DNA from 2 places in the Bradyrhizobium sp. KB893862 SZCCT0404 genome. Region 1 is predicted to be linked to the other one. Evidence: predicted binding sites of a transcription regulator. Region 1 holds the regulator's gene; the other holds the start of a gene.
What was found. The regulator LexA, encoded in region 1, represses DNA repair genes until DNA is damaged. The targets are predictions, from matches to a motif close to TGTTCNNNNTGTGTTCNG.
Positions count from the first base shown of each region.

Region 1 (4,333 bases):
AGCTTCTGACAGCATCGGGCATTTGCCTGCGGAACGGACGTTCAAAATTCAGGCAGGAGCGCGCAAACTTCGTGCGACGGAGAGGTGAGGCGGGTGATCCCGGCGGGCCTCATTGCGGACGACACAAGCAACACCACGTCGCCGGCCACGGCCGGCGATGGCGATTTCAATCGGGCCCCGACCTGCGGGCGGGGCAGTCCATTCAGCCGATCGGCAGACGTGTGATCGTCGGCCTGTCGGCAATGGTCTGCGGCTTCTGTTCACGTTCGCCAAGCGGCTGGGTGACCGGCAATTGCAGCACGGTTGCGCGCTGCCCCTCGACGAGCTGCGTCACCAGCACGTACTTGCCGTCGGGGAATTCGATTGCATCGTGATGGCGATCCGGAATGTTCGGATCGATCTTGCCGAACTTGCCGACCCGGGAGTTGATGGTGCGGGTCCAGATCCAGCGATTGTCGTAACGGACGTTGTCGGCGAAGGCGAGCTCCGTTCCCGGCAGCAGGCATACGGCGACGGACATGTCGGCTTCGGAAGCGAAGCCGCGCGTCGAGGTGCCGCGGAATGTTGTCGTGACGATGGTCTCGCCGACTTCCGCGGGACGCGTCGCAACGGCGTGCAGGCTGTAGTCACACATCGGGGTGCTCCTCATTCGAAGATAGCAACCCGCGCCTCTCATCGAGGCGCAGGCCTCTATCAGAGTGGAAGCCCGCAAGCGTCTGCTTGGTTGTAGGCAAATCTGCGGCTTGGGTCCGCAGGCCGCCATCACAATATCTTTCCCGCCTCCACTGGGAACAAAGTCCGCTCCCGTGCATTCCGGCAGGGTGTGTCAGCGTCCTGCCGGCGCCGACCAGCCGGAATATTGCCAGGCGGATTGCGATGGCTGTGCAAGCGCGGCACGGGCGTTGCGGGCTTGCTCGCTCGCCGTCGCCGGCGCCGTCTTGCGGACATGATGCGACGGTGCAGCAACGGCTTGCGAGGCTGATGCCGTGATCAGCGCCATCGTGACGATGCTCAGGACGATCTTGCGCATGTTGTCTCCTCGACTTCTGAAAGACCTTGCGGAGCGATGCGTGCTCCGCGCGGCGTGCCGAGGATGTAGCGCTGGAGAGGTGGCCGGATAATCTGTGCAGAACCAGAAAGACTATCCAGCCGGAGCGGACAATGATCCGCTCCAATCGTTGATGCGCGTCGCCAACCGGCGACGCCCGGATGCTCTCGCTATTGGCTGAGCATGACCTTTCCGGACAACCGCTGTGCGCTTGTCCGGATACTGCTCAGTACTTCCGGTAGAGGCCGATCAGCTTGCCCTGGATCTTCACGCGGTTCGGCGGGAGGATGCGGACCTCGTAGGCGGCGTTGGCGGGCTCGAGCGCGATCGAGGCGCCGCGGCGGCGGAAGCGCTTCAGGGTAGCTTCCTCATCATCGATCAGCGCCACCACGATGTCGCCGGTGTCGGCGCTCTCGTTGCGCTGGATCAGCGCCATGTCGCCGTCGAGGATGCCGGCTTCCACCATGGAATCGCCGCGCACTTCGAGCGCGTAGTGTTCGCCCGAGCCGAGCATGTCGGGCGGGACGCTGATGGTGTGGCTGCGGGTCTGCAACGCCTCGATCGGCGTGCCGGCCGCGATGCGGCCCATGACCGGCACGGCGACGGGACGTTCACCTTCGTCGGCGGCCGGGCTGGATGTCGTGCGCACCTTGCCGAGATTGCCTTCGATGACGCTCGGCGTGAAGCCGCGGCGGTTGCCGGCGGCGGCCTGCAGCTCGGGCAGCTTGATCACTTCGATGGCGCGCGCGCGGTTGGGCAGGCGCCGAATGAAGCCGCGCTCCTCGAGCGCGGTGATCAGGCGATGGATGCCCGACTTCGAGCGCAGATCGAGCGCGTCCTTCATCTCGTCGAAGGAGGGCGGCACGCCGCTTTCCTTCAATCGCTCGCTGATGAATCGCAGGAGCTCGTATTGTTTGCGCGTTAACATCTCGACCAAAATCCCCCGGTTGATGTCGTTCGATTCCGAGACGCTGAATTCAGCTATAAGCCGCTACATGCTCGAAACAAATCATGAACGGACACTATATGTTCGATACATGTTCCGCAACTGCTTAATTTACCGTGAACGCGGCAAACTTCGCGGAACACGTGGGCTGACGGCGCTCAGACCGGCAGCAGCAGCACCTCGCAAGGCGTGCCGGCTTCGGCCTTGGGCGCGAACGGCGCGCGCACGAGAAGTGCCTGTGCCGCAGCGAGATTCGCAAGCAGCGAGGAATCCTGATGATTGACCGGAAGCACGATCGGCGTGCCGTCGTCGCGCAGCTCCAGGCGCGCGCGCAGATAGTCCTCGCGGACATCGTTTGCGCCGACGTCGCGGCCGAGCACGGCGCGTTCGCGTCGATGGTGAATCACCGAACGACCCGACAACGCGCGAATCAACGGCACCATGAACAGGAAAGCGCAGACGTAGGACGACACGGGATTGCCGGGCAGGCCGATGACGCGCATGGCGCCGATGCGGCCGTGCATCATCGGCTTGCCGGGCCGCATCGCGATCTTCCAGAACGACATCGCGATGCCCTCGGCCTTGAGCGCCTGCTGCACCAGGTCGTGGTCGCCGACCGAGGCGCCGCCGGTCGTGATCAGGATGTCGGCGCCGCTCTCGCGGGCCCGGCGGATGCCTGATGTGGTGGCGTCCAGCGTGTCGGCGGCGACGCCGAGGTCGATGGTATCCGCGCCCTCCTGGCGCGCCAGCGCGTGCAGGGCGTAACCGTTGGAATAGACGATCTGGCCGGGGCCGGGCGCTGAGCCCGGCATGACCAGCTCGTCGCCGGTGGCGAGGATCGCGACCTTCGGGCGCCGGTGGATGGGGAGCTGCGGATGGTTCATCGCGGCGGCAAGCGCCAGGTCGCGGTCGGTGAGCCTGGTTCCTTTGCGCAGCAGCACATCGCCCTCGGCGAAGTCGACGCCGGCCCGCCGGATGTGGCGTCCGGGAAGCGCTGCTTCCTTGATCGTGATGCGCTTGCCGTCCGCGACCGTGTCCTCCTGGATCACCACGGCATCCGCGCCGGCGGGCACGACGCCGCCGGTGAATATCCGCACGGCCTCGCCGGTGCCGACCGATCCTGCGAACGGGCGCCCGGCGGCGACCTCGCCGATGACCGTCAGCTGGGAATCGATTGTCGCCGCGTCTGAAGCCCGCACCGCGTAGCCATCCATCGCCGACATCGCCTCCGGCGGCTGCGTGCGCCGTGCCGCGACGTCGCGAGCGAGCACGCGGTGGAAGGCCTGATCGAGGGCGACCATTTCCTCAGGCTGGGGCTCCGCGCCGGCGAGCACGGCGGCAAGCGCGTCGGATACCGGCATCAGGGCCACGGGTGAGAACTCCTGCAGAGCACGTTCGGCAAATCGGCGGCGAGAGTTCTAGCCGAGTGGGAGCGCAGAGGCAAAACACCGTGGCGCAGGATGATTCATCCTGCGCCGCCTGGATTGTCATGGAAGATGGATGTCAGGTCCTTCGCGGCATGATCCGGAAGGCGAGGCAAACCGGTACGAGGATGGCCATGGCAAGCACGAGAATGACGAGCGCCACGGCCAGCATCGGTCAACTCCCTGCCGATCCGCTCGGATTGACGTCGGGGGCCGCGGGGCCCTGATCCTTGTCGGGCAGCGGGTCGGCCTGGGATTTCAGGTCGGCGGCCTTGCTGATCAGCTTGGCGGACAGCTCAGAATCCGAAGTGGTTCTGGCGAACTTCATCAGCAGAGAGGCCTGCTTGGTAAGGTAGGTTTTGCCCAACACGTCAGTTGCGTCCGATGTAGAATTCCCAACGGACTCTAGAGTCCGGAACAGGGGATTCCGTTCCCGGAACTTTGTACAAAAATGCACAAAGTGGTTTGGTTCCCCAGTTTGGGCAAAAATGGGTCCGGGAACCGCGGTCAGCGGCGCGAGATCCCGCTCAAATCCCCAGTTTCTTCAGGGCATCGCCGACGTCGCGAGGCGAGGTCACGTGCACAGCGGTCAGCCCCCGCGCCCGTGCCCCCTCGATGTTCTCAGCGAGGTCGTCGAAGAACACGATGCGGCTGGCCGGCACCCCCATCGCCGCCACGACATGGTCGAAAGCCGCCGCATCGGGTTTGCGCAGGCCGATGCTGGACGACAGGTACAGCTCGCGGAAATGGCCGAGCAGGCCGGCATATTCCTTCGAGAAATGGTCCACGTGCGGCCGATTGGTGTTGGAGAAGGCGTAGAGCGGTATCTGGCTGGCCGCGCGGGGCAACAGCTCGGCGATATCAGGCATCTCGCCGGCGAAGATCGCGTTCCAGCCTTCCAGGAACTGCGCATCC
Region 1 is NZ_JAFCLT010000001.1:1,119,451-1,123,783, forward strand. It holds gene JQ617_RS05620 (hypothetical protein) at 203-634, opposite strand; gene JQ617_RS05625 (hypothetical protein) at 827-1,030, opposite strand; gene lexA (transcriptional repressor LexA) at 1,275-1,976, opposite strand; gene JQ617_RS05635 (molybdopterin molybdotransferase MoeA) at 2,153-3,364, opposite strand; gene JQ617_RS05640 (hypothetical protein) at 3,594-3,788, opposite strand; gene JQ617_RS05645 (HAD family hydrolase) at 3,946-4,333, opposite strand, start outside.

Region 2 (4,333 bases), 1.1 Mb from region 1:
CGATGCGATCGCGACGTGAGCTGAGGAGGTGCGGATGGCAGGGCTCGGAAATTCGGTCAGCGGCGCGCTTCGTACGTTCGGCTTCTGGCTGGCGAACGGGACCGTGGGCCATCCCGTTCTGAGCGGGATCGACTATTCGTGCATCTTCCGGGAGCCGTCGGCGCTCGAAGCGGCGATGGCCATCTATGCCAACGTGCTTCGCATCGACGAGTCCGGCCGGGTGCTGAATCCCAGAGCCGCGGAGAGGCGTGCCGCGCAATCGATCCGCGCTTACGTGGATCGAACCTACGTCGTCGATCCGCCGTTCGAGGCATGGGAAGTTGCGCTTCACGATCCGCCGGGACTGTCTGACATCGATGCCGACGCGGCGACGAGACCAGGCTCGAATCCGGACAGCGCCCGATCATGATATTTCGCAGCATCCAGCGAGCGCGCATGCGGGCGCGGTTCGGCCGGTTCATGGATGAACGGGCGCTGGACGAAGCGATGTCAAAACTGTCCGAATGGGATTGCTTCATCCAGAGCCTGCCGCGATGGGCCGTGCCGATCTTCCGGCGCCGGCTCACGGATGAAGAACTGGCCGCCTCGCTTGCCGAATTCCGGGAAGAGCGCCGTGAGCACGCGGAGCGAACAGCCGAGTGATCGCATCTCGGCAATGGTGAATTTGCTGCTTGCGTCGGTGGGCCGGCGCGGCGGCCACAAGGGAGAGCAAAATGCCGGACTGGATCCTCGCGCCGATCTGTCTTGCGATCCTCGTCGGCCTTATCGGGTTTGCATTTCGGCAGGGATTGAAGGTGCGGCCGGACCGGGACAACACCGAGACCGGGCCGAGCCTCAACAGCGGCCAGTCGGATCCTGGCGGCTTCGATGGTCATTCCGGAAGCTAGGACGCAGCAGGCGTGATCAGGAAGCTCGCCGCCGGGGCGGCGCTGTCCGTTCCGTTTCAGCGGCGGGATGGACTCATGCCGCGCCTGACCTGGAAACCCTGAGGGGGCTGCGGAGAGCGCCGAAGTTCCGGTGCTCTTCAATGACGACCCCCGATTTAAGATTTCGAACCGGAACGTTCGGTCGATTGCCGAGTTTTCCCGATGCCCTTTCCCCAAAGGGTACTGCAAGCGGCCCCAGCTCATCGCCCCCCAAAATCCTGCGAGCTGGGGCTTTTTGCTGCCGGCAAAATCCATTCCTTGGCGCGCGCGCTCCGGGCGCCGGGAAGAGGCCTCATCTCGAGACAGTACGTGGATTCCGGTGCTGTCCTGAAGAGGACCACCCGCGGAAGCAGATTGAGACACCTCACAGCAACGCCGCCCGCTTGAAAAAGCGACGGGCGGCGTTGGTCCAGCCCCGGGAGGGTCATGCAAAATCCCGGCTCCCGTTAGTCAGCACATCCCGTGCCAAGGTTTCATGTCGTATTCCGCGAGGGGCAGATTTTAGGGCGCCCAATTAAAACCCGCCCTCTGGTGTTTCGTCTTTGCGGGACGCAGAGGGCGGGCGGCAGGAGCATTACTATGCGTTTGGGCGCCAGAAGGAACGCCCGGATGGAACCTAGCGCAACCGGGAAAAAGTGGCAATTCACTCCTGGGGCGGAAAGCGAAGATTGGTTCCTGTCGCCGGCGGATACGGCGATTGCGGCCGGACTATCTTACCCACTCGCTCATATGCGAGCCCGGCCCAGCCGTCAGATTCCGGTACTGCCCCAGCCAGGATACCCGCGAGGGGCGGATCAGGACACTCGCCCCACAATCGAGACGGCCTTACGGTGCGGCGAAATGAAGGATCACGGCGGCCACAATGCATAGGCCAATGGCGATGGCTGCTCCGTAACGCGGATTTGGCCATGCCCCGCCCGAAATCAGCAGCAGCCCGGCCAATGCAGCAAGCTTGAGGGCGTTCGCGATCATCCCTCGAATATGCGCCCTCCGCCGAATTCGGACACTCACAAACTCGAAATAGGACCCCGGGGTCAGACGGACAGCACCTAGATTCACAAAAGAACATATTGCGAACCTAGAACAAATGGGGTACATTGCTTTTATCGACGACCGCCGCCGCAACCGTTTGTCCCACACGCGAATCCTCGCCATAAGGAGCACGACCCAATGTCCGCAACTGCCCTGCGTATCGTCGAAGGATCTTCCATGGACAAGAGTAAAGCTCTGGCTGCCGCGCTCTCCCAGATCGAGCGCCAGTTCGGCAAGGGCTCGGTGATGAAGCTCGGCAAGAGCGACCGCTCCATGGACATCGAGGCGGTGTCGTCGGGCTCGCTCGGGCTGGATATCGCGCTCGGCATCGGCGGCCTGCCCAAGGGCCGCATCGTCGAGATCTACGGGCCGGAATCCTCGGGCAAGACCACGCTGGCGCTGCACACGGTGGCGGAAGCCCAGAAGAAGGGCGGCATCTGCGCCTTCATCGACGCCGAGCACGCGCTCGACCCGGTCTATGCCCGCAAGCTCGGCGTCAACATCGACGAGCTTCTGATCTCGCAGCCCGACACGGGCGAGCAGGCGCTGGAAATCTGCGACACGCTGGTGCGCTCGGGCGCGGTGGACGTGCTGGTGGTCGATTCGGTCGCGGCGCTGGTGCCGAAGGCCGAGCTCGAGGGCGAGATGGGCGATGCGCTGCCGGGCCTGCAGGCCCGTCTGATGAGCCAGGCGCTGCGCAAGCTGACGGCCTCCATCAACAAGTCCAACACCATGGTGATCTTCATCAACCAGATCCGCATGAAGATCGGTGTGATGTACGGCTCGCCCGAAACCACGACCGGCGGCAATGCGCTGAAGTTCTACGCCTCCGTCCGTCTCGACATCCGCCGCATCGGCGCGATCAAGGAGCGCGACGAAGTGGTCGGCAACACCACGCGCGTGAAGGTGGTGAAGAACAAGCTGGCGCCGCCCTTCAAGCAGGTCGAGTTCGACATCATGTACGGCGAGGGCGTCTCCAAGATGGGCGAGATCCTCGATCTCGGCGTCAAGGCCGGCATCGTTGAGAAGTCAGGCGCCTGGTTCTCCTATGACAGCCAGCGCCTCGGCCAGGGCCGCGAGAACTCGAAGGCGTTCCTGAAGGCCAACCCCGACATCACCGCCAAGATCGAGACCTCGATCCGCCAGAACTCCGGCCTGATCTCCGAGCAGATTTTGGCCGGCACGCCCGAGAGCGACGCCGACGGCGAGGAGCCGGGCGACGAATAAGACTGAACAGCGAAGGTTTTTCGCGAGGAGCGGGCGCTGAGGACGTTGAGTTGCCGACGTCGTCAGCGCCCGTTTCGGTTTGCGTTGTCGTGATCGGGTGGTGCGATGAAGCGTGTGATTCTGACGGGTTCATGCGGCGCCGATCTCATGCGCTCGGGTCTTGCCGAAGTCGTCATTCCATTCATGTTCCGTCTTGTTGATGGACCACTGCCCCTCGACGAACTTGCAGTTTATGTCGCCGCCCGTTCGGGGACAGTGAAGCCAGGCAGGCACTGGTCGGACTACATCGGACGACGGACTCAATCTGTCAAAGAACGTGAACACCTTTCTTTGGTTGCGTTCTGCCAGCCCTACGACGTCATCGAATTGTGGTTTGATCGCGATCCGAATGATCAGCTCCAGCTGATCTGGCTACTCGACTATCTGCGGTCTCACCCAGAGATTGCGGCCAAGACGGAGCTGCGCCTGATTGCCTTCGATCTCCTTACAAAGGATGCGAAGTCTATTGCCAAATCGCTGCCCCATATCCCCGCCATCGGCGTGACCGCGGCTGAACTCGGAACAGCAAGCATCGCTTGGCAGGCCTACACTGCGCCGACGCCCGAGGCTTGCATCGAACTCGTTCATAGCGATCTGAGCGCGCTACTGATGTTAAGGCCGGCTTTGATCGATCTGCTGGCGGAGATCCCCTCCGTCTCGACAGGGCTGGGTGAAACCGAGGTGCGTTTCCTGGAGCTCATCGGCCGTGGTTATCAGGGAACAAATGCACTCTTCCATCTCCGTTCGGTCCGCCGCACGCGCGTCTTTCGCGAATGGGAGCTGGGATGGTTGCTCCACGGGCTGGCGTTCGGTCCAAGGCCAGCGGTGGTCGGACTTGACGATGAGCTACGGACGATCCCCAAGGAGGATCTGGGGGCTCGCCATGCGGCCTATCTGCGGAGTCGATTGTCGCTGACCGAATTTGGCAAGGAGCTTCTGGCGGCAAGGGAGGATTTCAGCCGCCACAATCCGATCGACCGCTGGTGGGGCGGCACCCACCTGACGAACGAACGACTATGGCGTTACGGTGCTGGTTTGACGAAGCCGTGAGGTCGCGCGCATGAAGCGGCTTGTTCTGACGACGGACTCATCGGCCGCCGGAGCTCTCG
Region 2 is NZ_JAFCLT010000001.1:62,766-67,098, forward strand. It holds gene JQ617_RS00370 (DUF7677 family protein) at 35-409, shown strand; gene JQ617_RS00375 (hypothetical protein) at 436-642, shown strand; gene JQ617_RS00380 (hypothetical protein) at 714-887, shown strand; gene JQ617_RS00385 (hypothetical protein) at 1,752-1,898, opposite strand; gene recA (recombinase RecA) at 2,097-3,185, shown strand; gene JQ617_RS00395 (hypothetical protein) at 3,291-4,274, shown strand.
Region 2: recA (recombinase RecA) is a predicted target of LexA. The motif match lies at 1,988-2,005, and genes of this name have one in related genera.